DNA from 3 places in the Enterobacter wuhouensis genome. Region 1 is predicted to be linked to each of the others. Evidence: predicted binding sites of a transcription regulator. Region 1 holds the regulator's gene; each other region holds the start of a gene.
The links. The regulator Fur, encoded in region 1, represses iron uptake genes when iron is present. The targets are predictions, from matches to a motif close to ATAATAATGAGAACNACTATCAA.
Positions count from the first base shown of each region.

Region 1 (4,614 bases):
TGGGCTTAAGCGTGTCGAACTGAAGCTCAATGCCGATGCCGTCGATGCACTGAATGAGCTGGCCGAGGCGCGTAACATCAGCCGCAGCGAGCTGATTGAAGAGATGTTAATCACCCAGCTTGAGACATTGCGCGGCAAGGCATAAGTCTGAAAATCTCCTTTATTACCCTTTTCATGTAGCACAGAGTGCAGTCCTGCGCGATAGCTGTTTCCGCAGGGTTGCCTGTTCTGCTATTATTGCCCTTATCCGTGGACAAATTGCGCCACCATACCATTAAGTTTCAAGAGGTTATTTTACTCATGGCAATCATCGGCATTTTCTTCGGCAGTGATACCGGCAATACCGAAAATATCGCAAAAAACATTCAAAAACAGCTCGGTAAAGACGTTGCCGATGTGCACGACATCGCCAAGAGCAGCAAAGAAGATCTCGAAGGCTATGACATCCTGCTGCTGGGCATTCCCACCTGGTACTACGGCGAAGCGCAGTGCGACTGGGATGATTTCTTCCCAACCCTGGAAGAAGTGGACTTCAACGGCAAGCTCGTTGCCCTGTTCGGCTGCGGCGATCAGGAAGACTATGCAGAGTACTTCTGCGACGCGCTGGGCACCATCCGCGACATCATTGAGCCGCGCGGTGCTGCTATCGTAGGCCACTGGCCGACGGCGGGTTACCACTTTGAAGCGTCCAAAGGCCTGGCGGATGACGACCACTTCGTGGGTCTGGCTATCGACGAAGATCGCCAGCCGGAACTCACCGCTGAGCGCGTTGAAAAATGGGTTAAGCAGGTTCGCGAAGAGCTGAACCTGGACGACATCCTTAACGCCTGATACTCCTGCGGCGCAGCTCCGGCTGCGCCCGTTTTCCAGGTAAAACCGATTAAATTAATTGCTACAAACTTTTAACTTTTTCGCTCAGACCTGTACAATATCCCCCTGGTAAAAAGTGGGTGCCATCGAACAAGTTTGTTGGTGATACCACGTTTTTATAAGCATACTTTGCTTGAGACTTGCAGTTTTCATTTAGGCATGGCAGTTCTATAATGAGACGCATTATCCCAAGTGCATTTTCTGTCACTTCTTCTTTAGAAGTGAATCGTTTAGCAACAGGACAGATTCCGCATGACTGACAACAATACCGCATTAAAGAAGGCTGGCCTGAAAGTAACGCTTCCTCGGTTAAAAATCCTTGAAGTGCTTCAGGGGCCAGACAATCACCATGTCAGTGCGGAAGACCTTTACAAGCGTCTTATCGACATGGGCGAAGAGATTGGGCTGGCAACCGTGTATCGTGTGCTGAACCAGTTCGATGACGCGGGCATTGTTACCCGTCATAATTTCGAAGGCGGTAAATCCGTTTTCGAACTGACCCAGCAGCACCACCACGATCACCTGATCTGCCTCGATTGTGGCAAGGTCATTGAATTCAGCGATGATTCAATCGAATCACGCCAGCGTGAAATCGCCGCGCGTCACGGCATCCGCCTGACCAACCACAGCCTGTACCTCTACGGTCACTGTGCAGAAGGCGATTGCCGCGAAAATGAACATGCGCACGACGCAAAATAAGTGAGTGTTCATACTCTGAGCCAGCCGTAAGGTTGGCTTTTTTTTGCCTGAAAAAAGCCCGGTGGCGCTGCGCTTACGGGGACTACGGGCTGTGACACCGTTGTAGGCCCCGTAAGCGCAGCGCCACCGGGCGTAAAGCAACTTATTTATTGTTATTGCGGATCTCGTCCCAGATCTTATCGCAACGCTTCGCTACGTCCTGATCGTTACCGGTTTTACGCGCCTGAATGCAGGCCTGATAATCCATTACGCGGACGTTCTCCTGCGTCGCGAACTGCTCATGCGCTTTCTCTTTCTTCAGCACGTTAAGCACGCTCTGACAGGCCTCGATTTTCTCCGGCGATCCTTGTGCAGTGTTGATGCAGGCGCTGTACGCCTCTTTAAGACGTGAATCCTCTTTCTGCGCCCGATCCTGCGCACACCCCACCAGCCCCGATGCCAGCAGCGCGACGATTACCATTTTTTTCATCATGTGCAGTCTCCATGTCGGCGGGACATAGCCCGCCGGCGCGTTCATCAGAAGATAGTGAATGGTGCGATAACCATGAATTTCACGTCACGCTCATCCTGGAAGATGTTGTTGTAGCCACCGCCATAGCTTGGCAGATCGGAATGGTTGTCATACTGCGTGAAGTGCAGCTTGAACATCGTGCCCTTGGCTCGACCATCCTGCAGTACATATGCTGCATCCAGGCTGTAGGCAGATTCTTTCAGGCGCTGGCTCTGATCGTAGATTGGTGCACTGCTTGGTTTTGCATCCCAGCCGTAAGCGTAGGAAGCGCCAACCGACCAGCCTGCGAGGTTCCAGTTTTTGAGATCGTACATCGCGCCGAAGAAGACCGCTTTTTCACCATTGGCGTTGAAGTCAGAGCGGTTATCCCACCAAATATCTAAGCGTCCGTTTGAGGAAGCGTAGGTTGGCGTCATGCGCTGCAGGAAGAAGCCCTGATTACCGTCTGCTTTAACCCAGGTACCTTCCAGACGAAGATCGACCTGGCCAATTTTGTAGCCAAAGGTTAAAGCCTGCAGCCAGGCCGTGCCGTCATATAAATCGTTGGCCAGCGCGACGTCATCGTTAGTCTTTAAGTTATTTTGCGCATCGGCTTTATCACGTGCGCCATAGAACTGATAGCTGGTTGAAAGCGGGCTGCCAGCGATATCAAATTTATACGATGCCTTAGCAAAATACTGATCCATATAGCCTTCAGCCTGACCAAACGCCGCTTCCAGGACAAGGTCATTTTTAAAGTCGTACTTCACACCCAAAGAGTGGAGATAATCCACTTTGGTTTTACGATCGCCCTGATAGAACTTGTCCATCTCGATGTGCCACGGCGCTTTGTACTCGTTGGTCCACATATAGGAGAAGCTCAGCGCGCCCGCATCGCCGTAGTCAAAATTCGCCCCGGCTTCTGCGCCCTGATAGGTGCCCGGCATAAAGCTCCAGTGCGGGGCTAACAGCGTCTGGCCGGTTGGCTGAATATAGCCCCCGCGCGCCCAGACCGGACCATATTTGAATTTCGCTGCGGCCTTGTACAGGCTGATACCGCTTTTATCGCCGGACCAGTCTTCTTTATAGGCTTTGTTGCTGGAGGAGAAGGCAATTTCGTTCGGGTGTGCGCTGTCGCCGTTTTCAGCCATTTCAATGGCCGTAAACGCGGCGATATCCAGACCAAACATATCGGCGACATAACCCGACTGGAAGTCCAGGTTGGCGTTCCAGGTGGAGTGAGAAAGGTTGGTTTTATATTTATCTTCTGTGACGTCTTTACGGTCACGCTCACGCTGCCAGTAATAAATACCGCCCGTGAGGGTAGAATCATCGATGAATCCTTCTGCCTTAGCTTCTGGGGTAATTACCAGGCTCGACATTGCCGTCACGCCGGCGATAGCCAGCGCCAGCGCACTACGTTTGCCACTGAACGTACGCATAGATTATTCCTCTTTGACGAATTAAAACGCCTAAAACGGCGAAAATATAAAAGACCTAATGGTCAGGGGTAGTTAGAAATACCCTCGAATTAACTACCGCCTTTAGGTTATTTTTCGCGACGCGAATTATCAATGCTTTTTAATAAGCAAAAGTCAGGATTATGACGAAGTGCACATAATTAGTAGTGCTTTGTAACATTTGCGGTGAAGCGAGGAATGACGGGATATAGCGAGATTTTTCAGGCAGTAACGCCGAAATTTTATGCCTATTTTTTGACCTTATGTAATTTGATAAATACACAAACTTTTTTTAGAAAAATAAGTAGCACCTCATTGACCTGTTTTTTGGGGAAATAGTATTTCAACAGTCCGTTAATGACATGATCGATAAATAAAAAAAACGCCGCTTACCGCGGCGTTTGTTTCTCATTGACCAGAGCAGCGATATTATTCGCCGATTTTAGCCCAGGTGTCACGCAGACCTACGGTACGGTTAAATACCGGTTTTTCTGCTGTGCTGTAGCGGCTGTCGAGACAGAAGTAACCTTCACGCTCGAACTGGAACGCTTTACCGGCTTCCGCGGCTTTCAGTGACGGTTCAGCGAAGCCCTGCTTGATAACCAGTGACTCAGGGTTAATGGTCGCCAGGAAGTCTTCTGCAGCACCTGGGTTAGGCACGCTGAACAGACGGTCGTACAGGCGGATTTCTACAGGCAGCGCATGCGTCGCGCTCACCCAGTGAATAACGCCCTTCACTTTACGACCATCAGCAGGATCTTTGCTCAGGGTCTCTGCATCGTAAGAGCAGAAGATGGTGGTGATGTTGCCTTCCGCATCTTTCTCCACGCGCTCGGCTTTGATTACGTATGCGTTACGCAGACGCACTTCTTTACCCATCACCAGACGCTTGTACTGCTTGTTCGCTTCCTCGCGGAAGTCAGCGCGATCGATCCAGATCTCGCCGCTGAACGGCACGTCGCGGGTGCCCATCTCCGGCTTGCTCGGATGGTTAGGCATAGACACCAGCTCGCTCTCGCCCTGCGGGTAGTTTTCGATTACCAGCTTAACCGGGTCGATAACCGCCATCGCGCGCGGAGCGTTTTCGTTCAGGTC
Region 1 is NZ_CP142124.1:1,425,176-1,429,789, reverse strand. It holds gene ybfE (LexA regulated protein) at 1-145, shown strand, start outside; gene fldA (flavodoxin FldA) at 301-831, shown strand; gene fur (ferric iron uptake transcriptional regulator) at 1,123-1,569, shown strand; gene chiQ (ChiQ/YbfN family lipoprotein) at 1,712-2,038, opposite strand; gene chiP (chitoporin ChiP) at 2,086-3,501, opposite strand; gene glnS (glutamine--tRNA ligase) at 3,949-4,614, opposite strand, start outside.

Region 2 (4,614 bases), 1.8 Mb from region 1:
GTCTCACCGCGCGCTGGCGATGTTCCGCGGCCGCAACGAAGGCGTGCTGCAGCTCTCCCTGAACGCCGACCCTCAGTTTGACGAGCCGCCGAAAGAGAGCCACTGCGAGCAGATCATCATCGATCATCTCAGCCTGCGCCTGAACAACGCTCCGGCGGACAGCTGGCGCAAAGGCGTGGTGAGCTGGACCTGGCGCATCAAGGTGCTGATGCACCTCGAAACCGAGCTGATGGGCACCGTGCGCGAGCGCGCCGAAGACGAAGCGATCAATGTGTTTGCCCGTAACCTGCACGACCTGCTGATGGCCGCTCCTGCGGGCCTGCGCGCCACCATGGGTCTCGATCCGGGCCTGCGTACCGGCGTGAAGGTCGCCGTGGTTGACGGCACCGGCAAGCTGGTGGCGACCGATACTATCTATCCGCACACCGGCCAGGCAGCGAAAGCGGCCGTCGTGGTGGCGGCGCTGTGCGAAAAATACAACGTGGAGCTGGTCGCCATCGGCAACGGCACGGCGTCACGCGAAACCGAACGTTTCTACCTCGACGTGCAGAAGCAGTTCCCGAAAGTGACGGCGCAGAAAGTGATCGTCAGCGAAGCGGGCGCATCCGTCTATTCCGCCTCCGAGCTGGCGGCGCTGGAGTTCCCGGATCTCGACGTTTCCCTGCGCGGCGCGGTCTCTATCGCCCGTCGCCTGCAGGACCCGCTGGCGGAGCTGGTGAAAATCGACCCGAAATCCATCGGCGTGGGCCAGTACCAGCACGACGTGAGCCAGACGCAGCTGGCGCGCAAGCTGGACGCGGTTGTGGAAGACTGCGTGAACGCCGTCGGCGTCGATCTGAACACCGCCTCCGTGCCCCTGCTGACCCGCGTGGCGGGCTTAACCCGCATGATGGCGCAGAACATCGTGGCCTGGCGCGATGAGAACGGCCAGTTCCAGAACCGTCAGCAGTTGCTGAAGGTGAGCCGTCTGGGGCCAAAAGCGTTTGAGCAGTGCGCGGGCTTCCTGCGCATCAACCACGGCGATAACCCGCTCGATGCCTCTACCGTTCACCCGGAAGCCTACCCGGTGGTGGAGCGCATTCTGGCCGCGACCCAGCAGGCGCTGAAAGACCTGATGGGCGACAACGGCGCGCTGCGTAACCTGAAAGCGTCTGATTTTACCGACGAGCAGTTTGGCGTACCGACGGTCACCGACATCATCAAAGAGCTGGAAAAACCGGGCCGCGATCCGCGTCCTGAGTTTAAAACCGCGACCTTTGCCGACGGCGTGGAGACCATGAACGATCTCCTGCCGGGCATGGTGCTGGAGGGCGCAGTCACTAACGTCACCAACTTTGGCGCGTTTGTGGATATCGGCGTGCATCAGGACGGTCTGGTGCATATTTCCTCCCTCGCCGACAAGTTCGTTGAAGACCCGCACACCGTGGTCAAAGCGGGCGACATCGTGAAGGTCAAAGTGCTGGAAGTGGATCTGCAGCGCAAGCGTATCGCTTTAACCATGCGTCTCGACGAGCAGCCCGGCGAAACCAACGCGCGCCGCGGCGGCAACGGCGGTGGCCGCGAGCAGCAGCGTCCTGCGGCTAAAGCCGCGAAGCCGCGCGGTCGTGACGCCCAGCCGGCAGGCAACAGCGCGATGATGGATGCGCTGGCGGCGGCAATGGGTAAGAAACGCTAAGGCTGTTAACACCCCTCACCCTAACCCTCTCCCCAAAGGGGAGAGGGAACGATTACACCCTCGCCCCTTTGGGGAGAGGGCCGGGGTGAGGGGAAATATTATTCGAAATATATGAAACCGATTGCATATCCATATTTAAACCACCAATTATCACCCCGTTAACAAATACTCCCCTTTTCGTTTTCCAGGCAATTCGGCAAATATTGAGCAAGGTCAAACAAGCCGTAAATTAATACCGCAAACAACATTCCGTCACAGTTTTATTATTGCTGATAAAAACTATTCTCATTATCATCGCAGTGTAGATTATTTAACCTCTCGTGGAATCAGGCGCTATGCAATTCACTCCAGACAGTGCATGGAAAATTACCGGTTTTACCCGTGAAATTAGCCCGGCCTATCGGCAGAAGCTGTTATCGCTAGGCATGCTGCCCGGCTCATCATTTCAGGTGGTGCGCGTAGCGCCGTTGGGCGACCCTGTTCATATCGAAACCCGGCGCGTTAATCTGGTACTCCGAAAAAAAGACCTCGCGTTAATTGAAGTCGAAGCCTTATCTCAATAACACGCCAGCGGTTCAGCGAGTCTAAAACAATGAAAAAATTAACTATTGGCTTAATTGGCAATCCTAATTCCGGCAAGACAACCTTATTTAATCAGCTCACCGGCGCACGCCAGCGCGTGGGTAACTGGGCAGGCGTGACGGTTGAACGTAAAGAAGGCCAGTTCACGACGACGGACAACCAGGTCACGCTGGTCGATCTGCCCGGCACCTATTCGCTCACCACCATTTCATCCCAAACCTCTCTCGATGAGCAGATTGCCTGCCACTATATTCTGAGCGGCGACGCGGATTTATTAATTAACGTGGTCGATGCCTCTAACCTTGAGCGTAATCTCTATCTCACGCTGCAGCTGCTTGAGCTGGGTATTCCCTGCATCGTGGCGCTCAACATGCTCGACATCGCAGAGAAGCAAAAACTGCGCATCGACGTCGACGCTCTCTCCGCTCGCCTGGGCTGTCCGGTGGTTCCGCTGGTTTCTACCCGCGCACGCGGCATTGATGCCCTAAAGCTGGCAATCGATCGTCATGCGGGCAATGCCGACGTTGAGCTGGTGCACTACGCGCAGCCGCTGCTGCGCGAAGCGGACAGGCTGGCGCAGGAGATGGACAAATCCATGCCCGCCAGACAGCGCCAGTGGCTCGGCCTGCAGATGCTGGAAGGTGATATCTACAGCCGCGCCTACGCGGGCGATGCGGCAGATAAACTCGACGTTGCGCTGGCGCACCTGAGCAACGAGCTTGACGACCCCGCGCTGCACATTGCGGACGCGCGCTATCAGGCCATCGCCGCGATTTGCGACGTGGTCAGCAACGCCCTGACGGCAGAGCCAAGCCGCTTTACCGCCGCCGTGGACAAAATTGTGCTTAACCGCTTCCTGGGACTGCCGGTGTTTTTACTGGTGATGTACCTGATGTTCCTGCTCGCCATTAACATCGGCGGCGCGCTCCAGCCTGTTTTCGACGCCGGTTCCGTGGCGATCTTCGTGCACGGCATTCAGTGGCTGGGCTACACCCTGCATTTCCCGGAATGGCTGACCATCTTCCTTGCCCAGGGCATCGGCGGCGGTATCAACACCGTGCTTCCGCTGGTGCCGCAGATCGGCATGATGTATCTGTTCCTCTCCTTCCTGGAGGACTCCGGCTACATGGCGCGCGCGGCGTTCGTGATGGACCGCCTGATGCAGGCGCTGGGGCTGCCGGGGAAATCCTTCGTGCCGCTGATTGTCGGCTTCGGCTGTAACGTGCCGTCGGTGATGGGCGCACGCACGCTGGATGCGCCGCGCGAACGCCTGATGACCATCATGATGGCGCCGTTTATGTCCTGCGGCGCGCGTCTGGCCATCTTCGCGGTCTTTGCGGCGGCCTTCTTTGGTCAGCAGGGCGCGCTGGCGGTCTTCTCGCTGTACGTGCTGGGGATCGTGATGGCGATCCTGACCGGATTAATGCTGAAGCACACCATCATGCGCGGTGAAGCATCGCCGTTCGTGATGGAGCTGCCGGTGTATCACGTTCCGCACCTGAAGAGCCTGGCGATCCAGACCTGGCAGCGCCTGAAAGGCTTCGTTCTGCGCGCCGGTAAGGTGATTGTTATCGTCAGCATCTTCCTGAGCGCCCTGAACAGCTTCACCCTCAGCGGCCAGGCGGCGGACAACATCAACGACTCCGCCCTCGCCTCCGTCAGCCGCGTGATTACCCCAATCTTTAAACCGATTGGCGTGCATGAGGATAACTGGCAGGCAACCGTCGGCCTGTTCACCGGCGCGATGGCGAAAGAGGTGGTTGTCGGGACGCTGAACACGCTCTACACCGCCGAGAACATTCAGGAGCAAGACTTTAATCCGGCAGAGTTTAGCCTCGGCGACGAACTGCTGGGCGCCGTTGAAGAAACCTGGCAGAGCCTGAAAGACACCTTTAGCCTGAGCGTGCTGGCAAACCCAATCGAAGCCAGTAAAGGCGACGGCGAAATGGCGACCGGCGCAATGGGCGTAATGAGCGAGAAATTCGGCAGCGCCTCCGCGGCCTACAGCTATCTGATCTTCGTTCTGCTCTATATCCCGTGCATCTCGGTGATGGGGGCAATTGCCCGCGAGTCCAGCCGCGGCTGGATGGGCTTCTCCATATTGTGGGGGCTGAACATCGCCTACTCGCTGTCGACGGTCTTTTACCAGACCGCTAACTTTAGCCAGCATCCGCGTTACAGCCTGGTCTGCATCCTGGCGGTGATCCTGTTCAACGTGGTTGTGATGGGCCTATTGCGCAGGGCGCGCAGCCGCGTTGATGTCAACCTGCTGGCAACGCGTAAAACGCCAACTACCTGCTGCGACAGCCCGGCGGGCGACTGTCACTGAGGGGCAAACAGATGGCATCGTTGATTCA
Region 2 is NZ_CP142124.1:4,430,345-4,434,958, forward strand. It holds gene VPX56_RS21210 (Tex family protein) at 1-1,675, shown strand, start outside; gene feoA (ferrous iron transporter A) at 2,011-2,238, shown strand; gene feoB (Fe(2+) transporter permease subunit FeoB) at 2,268-4,586, shown strand; gene feoC ([Fe-S]-dependent transcriptional repressor FeoC) at 4,598-4,614, shown strand, end outside.
Region 2: feoA (ferrous iron transporter A) is a predicted target of Fur. The motif match lies at 1,948-1,970, and genes of this name have one in related genera.

Region 3 (4,614 bases), 1.5 Mb from region 1:
GCGGCTCCCTCAGGCCGCGTTCCCGGAACATCATCATGATTTTCATGAGATTGTGATTGTTGAGCACGGCACGGGCATTCACGTCTTTAACGGCCAGCCGTATACCATCAGCGGCGGCACGGTGTGCTTCGTGCGCGACCACGACAGGCATTTGTATGAACATACCGACAACCTGTGCCTGACCAACGTGCTCTATCGTTCCCCGGACGCGTTCCAGTTCCTTTCCGGGCTAAACCAGCTGCTGCCGCAGGAGAAGGACGGGCACTACCCGTCGCACTGGCGGGTGAATCAGTCCACGTTGCAGCAGGTGCGACAGCTGGTGAGCCAGATGGAGCAGAGCGAGGACGGGCAGGAGACGCACGCCATCGCTACCCGCGAGCTGCTGTTCATGCAGCTGCTGGTGCTGCTGCGCCGCAGCAGCCTGGTGGAAGGGCTGGAAAATAACGACGCGCGGCTGAACCAGCTGATGGCCTGGCTGGAAGATCATTTTGCCGAGGACGTCTGCTGGGAGACGCTGGCGGAGGATTTTTCGCTGTCGCTGCGCACCCTGCATCGCCAGCTCAAGCAGCACACCGGGCTGACGCCCCAGCGCTACCTTAACCGTCTGCGGTTGATCAAAGCGCGTCATCTTTTACGCCATACGGACGAAAGCGTTACGGATATAGCCTATCGCTGCGGGTTCGGCGACAGTAACCACTTTTCGACGCTTTTTCGCCGCGAGTTTAGCTGGTCGCCGCGCGATATACGCCAGGGCAAGGATGCGTCACTTCAGTAACGCGAGGGCAGTCACCGTTTTTTAACCGCAAAAAGGCTAATAATGTCCGGTTATTCGCCGTAGAGGTCGTGGTGTGGCTGCTCAGTTAATTCTTCGCAAAGATGATTTTTTTGCCTCCGCCGGTCAGGCCGTTGCGGTGGCCGATCGCTACCCGCAAAACGTCTTTGCCGAGCACACCCACGAATTTTGCGAGCTGGTGCTGGTGTGGCGCGGCAACGGCCTGCACGTCCTCAACGACCGGCCCTACCGCATTACGCGTGGGGATCTGTTCTACATTCGCGCAGAAGATAAACACTCCTACGCCTCGGTTAACGACCTGGTGCTGCAGAACGTCATTTACTGCCCGGACAGGCTCAGGCTTAACGTCGACTGGGCGGCCAACATCCCGGGTTTTCTTGATGCACGAGGAGAACCGCACTGGCGATTAAGCAGCAGCGGTATGACGCAGGTGCGGCAGGTTATCTCCCAGCTGGAGCAGGAGAGCCAGAAGAGCGACCCGGTCGCTAACCAGATGGCGGAACTGCTTTTTGCCCAGCTGGTGATGACGCTGAAGCGCCATCGTTATGCCACCGATAACCCCTCCGCCACCACGCAAGAGGCGCTGCTGGATAAGCTCATCACCACGCTTGCGGGCAGCCTGAACAGAAGCTTCGTGCTGGAGAAATTTTGCGAGCAGGAGCAGTGCAGCGAGCGTGCGCTGCGCCAGCAGTTCCGCACCCAGACGGGGATGACGGTCAACCACTACCTGCGCCAGCTGCGCATCTGCCACGCCCAGTATCTGCTGCAGCATACGGAGCTGATGGTAAGCGAAGTGGCGATGCGCTGCGGCTTTGAGGACAGTAACTACTTTTCGGTGGTGTTTAACCGCGAGGTGGGGATGACGCCGGTTCAGTGGCGTCATCGCAGTCGAAAGGCGGCGTAATCAGTTCGCCATGCCGAGGCCAACGATGTTGGCGGCAATGATAATCACCACGCAGCCCAGGCTCAGCACGCCCACCGGACGACGCCCGGCGTTGTTCCACTCCTTCAGCACCAGCCCAACCAGCCCGCCGCACAGCACGTAGAAGCTCATGTGCAGCATCCAGCTCATGTAGTCATACTGCGCCGGAATGCTGGCGTGGCCCCAGGCGTAGAAGAAGAACTGCAGGTACCACATCAGGCCGCCGAGCGCGGAGAGCAGCACGTTGGTGATGATGAGCGGTTTTGCCAGCGAGAAGTCGGCTTTTACCGACAGGTTCTTCACTTTTGCCAGACGAATGAAGCAGAAACCGAGGTTCACCAGCGCGCCGCCGCCCATGATCACCACGTAGCTTGGCAGGGCAACGTACAGCGGGTCGACGCCCAGCGCGGCAGCCGCTTCGTGCATCGGCTTGGCGGCGTTCATGGCGAACGACATGCCCGCCGAGAAGATGCCGCACATCACCGCCAGCAGCAGGCCTTTCTTCAGGTTGAACTCTTCGGCCCTGATGCCCATCTTGCGCTCTTTCAGCTGGCCCGCGCGGGTGACGATACCCACGCCGATCACCGCGACCAGCACGCCCAGCAGCGTCATTCGTCCGCCCTGCGTGTTAATCAGCACGTCGAAGTGACCGTTGAGGATCGGCGTCATCAGGGTGCCGACGATAAGCGTGATGCCAATCGCGATGCCGATGCCCATCGACATGCCGAGATAGCGCATGGTGAGGCCGTAGTTGATGTTGCCGATGCCCCACATCGCGCCGAACAGGAAGACCGGCAGCAGGGTAGAGGCGCTGAAGGAGGAGAAGTAGCCCCAGAAATCCGGGAGCAGCATGGCGCTAATGGTCCACGGCAAAATCAGCCAGGAGACGGTACCGCCTACGGACCACATGGTTTCCCACGACCAGCCTTTTACCTTTTTAAACGGGGCATAGAAACAGGCAGCACTGGCCGCGCCTATCAAATGCCAGAAAATACCCATCGTAATCGCATGATTCATTTTTACATCCTCATCGTTTTTATAGTCGGTGGCTTCCCGCCGACTTGATGAGTGTAAAAATTAGGCGGTTTGGGAACCTTCAGAAGGTTGCCGCACTTTTGTTCTGGATGGCAATCAGCACGTTAACCGCGTGAGCAGACTCACAATTCCGCTATTAATCGAAAAATGAATAACCTTATAAAAACTACGGCATTGATAATCATTTTCAATATCATTTAATTAACTATAATGAACCAACTGCTTACGCGGCATTAACAGCTGTGCCGCCCGACAATAATGGAGAGGATTATGAGTTATACACTGCCATCCCTGCCGTATGCCTACGACGCACTGGAACCGCATTTCGACAAGCAGACGATGGAAATCCATCACACTAAACACCACCAGACCTATGTGAACAACGCGAACGCCGCGCTGGAAAGCCTGCCAGAGTTCGCGAACCTGTCTGCTGAAGAGCTGATTACCAAACTGGACCAGCTGCCAGCTGACAAGAAAACCGTGCTGCGTAACAACGCGGGCGGTCACGCTAACCACAGCCTGTTCTGGAAAGGCCTGAAAACCGGTACCACCCTGCAGGGCGACCTGAAAGCGGCTATCGAGCGCGACTTCGGTTCCGTAGACAACTTCAAAGCGGAATTCGAAAAAGCCGCTGCAACCCGTTTCGGCTCTGGCTGGGCGTGGCTGGTGCTGAAAGGCGACAAGCTGGCAGTAGTGTCTACCGCTAACCAGGACTCCCCGCTGATGGGTGAAGCAATCTCTGGCGCATCCGGCTTCCCAATCGTGGGTCTGGACGTGTGGGAACACGCTTACTACCTGAAATTCCAGAACCGTCGCCCGGACTACATCAAAGCCTTCTGGGACGTGGTGAACTGGGACGAAGCAGCAGCGCGTTTCGCCGCTAAAAAATAAGGTTGCATTGACGCCTGTGAGAAGCGAGTCTGATGACTCGCTTTTTTTATACCCACAATCTGCGTAAGGAGCCGCGATGAGCTATCCCGTTAATGTATTCTCCGGAAAAATAAGGGATTACGATGGTAGTCGCCCGAGCGCTATTGCCAAACTGCAGGTTGACGGCGAACTCACCCTCACCGAGCTGGGGCTGGCGGGGGATGAGCAGGCGGAGAAGAAAATCCACGGCGGGCCCGAGCGCGCGCTGTGCCACTATCCGCGCGAGCACTACCCGTACTGGAAAGCCGAATTCCCCGAACAGGCGGATCTGTTTGTTGCGCCCGCGTTCGGCGAGAACCTCTCAACCGAAGGGCTGACCGAGCAAAACGTCTTTATCGGTGATATTTACCGCTGGGGCGATGCCCTGATTCAGGTGACGCAGCCGCGCTCGCCGTGCTTTAAGCTCAACTACCATTTTGGCATCAGCGATATGTCCGAGCAGCTGCAAATTGCGGGTAAGACCGGCTGGCTGTACCGCGTGGTGCTGGCTGGGCAGGTTTCTGCGGACGCGCCGCTTGAGCTGGCGTCGCGCCTGAGCGATGTTTCGGTGTATGACGCCTGCGCCATTGCCTGGCATATGCCGTTTGACGACGAGCAGTATCACCGCCTGCTGTCGGCGGCGGGGTTATCAACCAGCTGGACCAGAACGATGCAGAAGCGGCGCGTAAGCGGCAAGATTGAGGATAATTCGCGGAGATTGTGGGGTAAATAAGGCGACGCTTTACCCCTCACCCTAACCCTCTCCCCAAAGGGGAGAGGGGACTTGAACACCCTCGCCCCTTTGGGGAGAGGGCCGGGGTGAGGGGAAAACTACGAACGCTTATACAACGGTAGCCACAGCGTTAACCGCAGCCCGCCCAGCGGGCTGTCGTCGGCTTTTACCCAGCCGCGGTGCTGCTGCATGGCGGTTTCAACAATCGCCAGCCCCAGCCCC
Region 3 is NZ_CP142124.1:4,710,599-4,715,212, reverse strand. It holds gene rhaS (HTH-type transcriptional activator RhaS) at 1-775, shown strand, start outside; gene rhaR (HTH-type transcriptional activator RhaR) at 849-1,697, shown strand; gene rhaT (L-rhamnose/proton symporter RhaT) at 1,698-2,732, opposite strand; gene sodA (superoxide dismutase [Mn]) at 3,021-3,641, shown strand; gene yiiM (6-hydroxyaminopurine reductase) at 3,718-4,392, shown strand; gene cpxA (envelope stress sensor histidine kinase CpxA) at 4,491-4,614, opposite strand, start outside.
Region 3: sodA (superoxide dismutase [Mn]) is a predicted target of Fur. The motif match lies at 2,925-2,947, and genes of this name have one in related genera.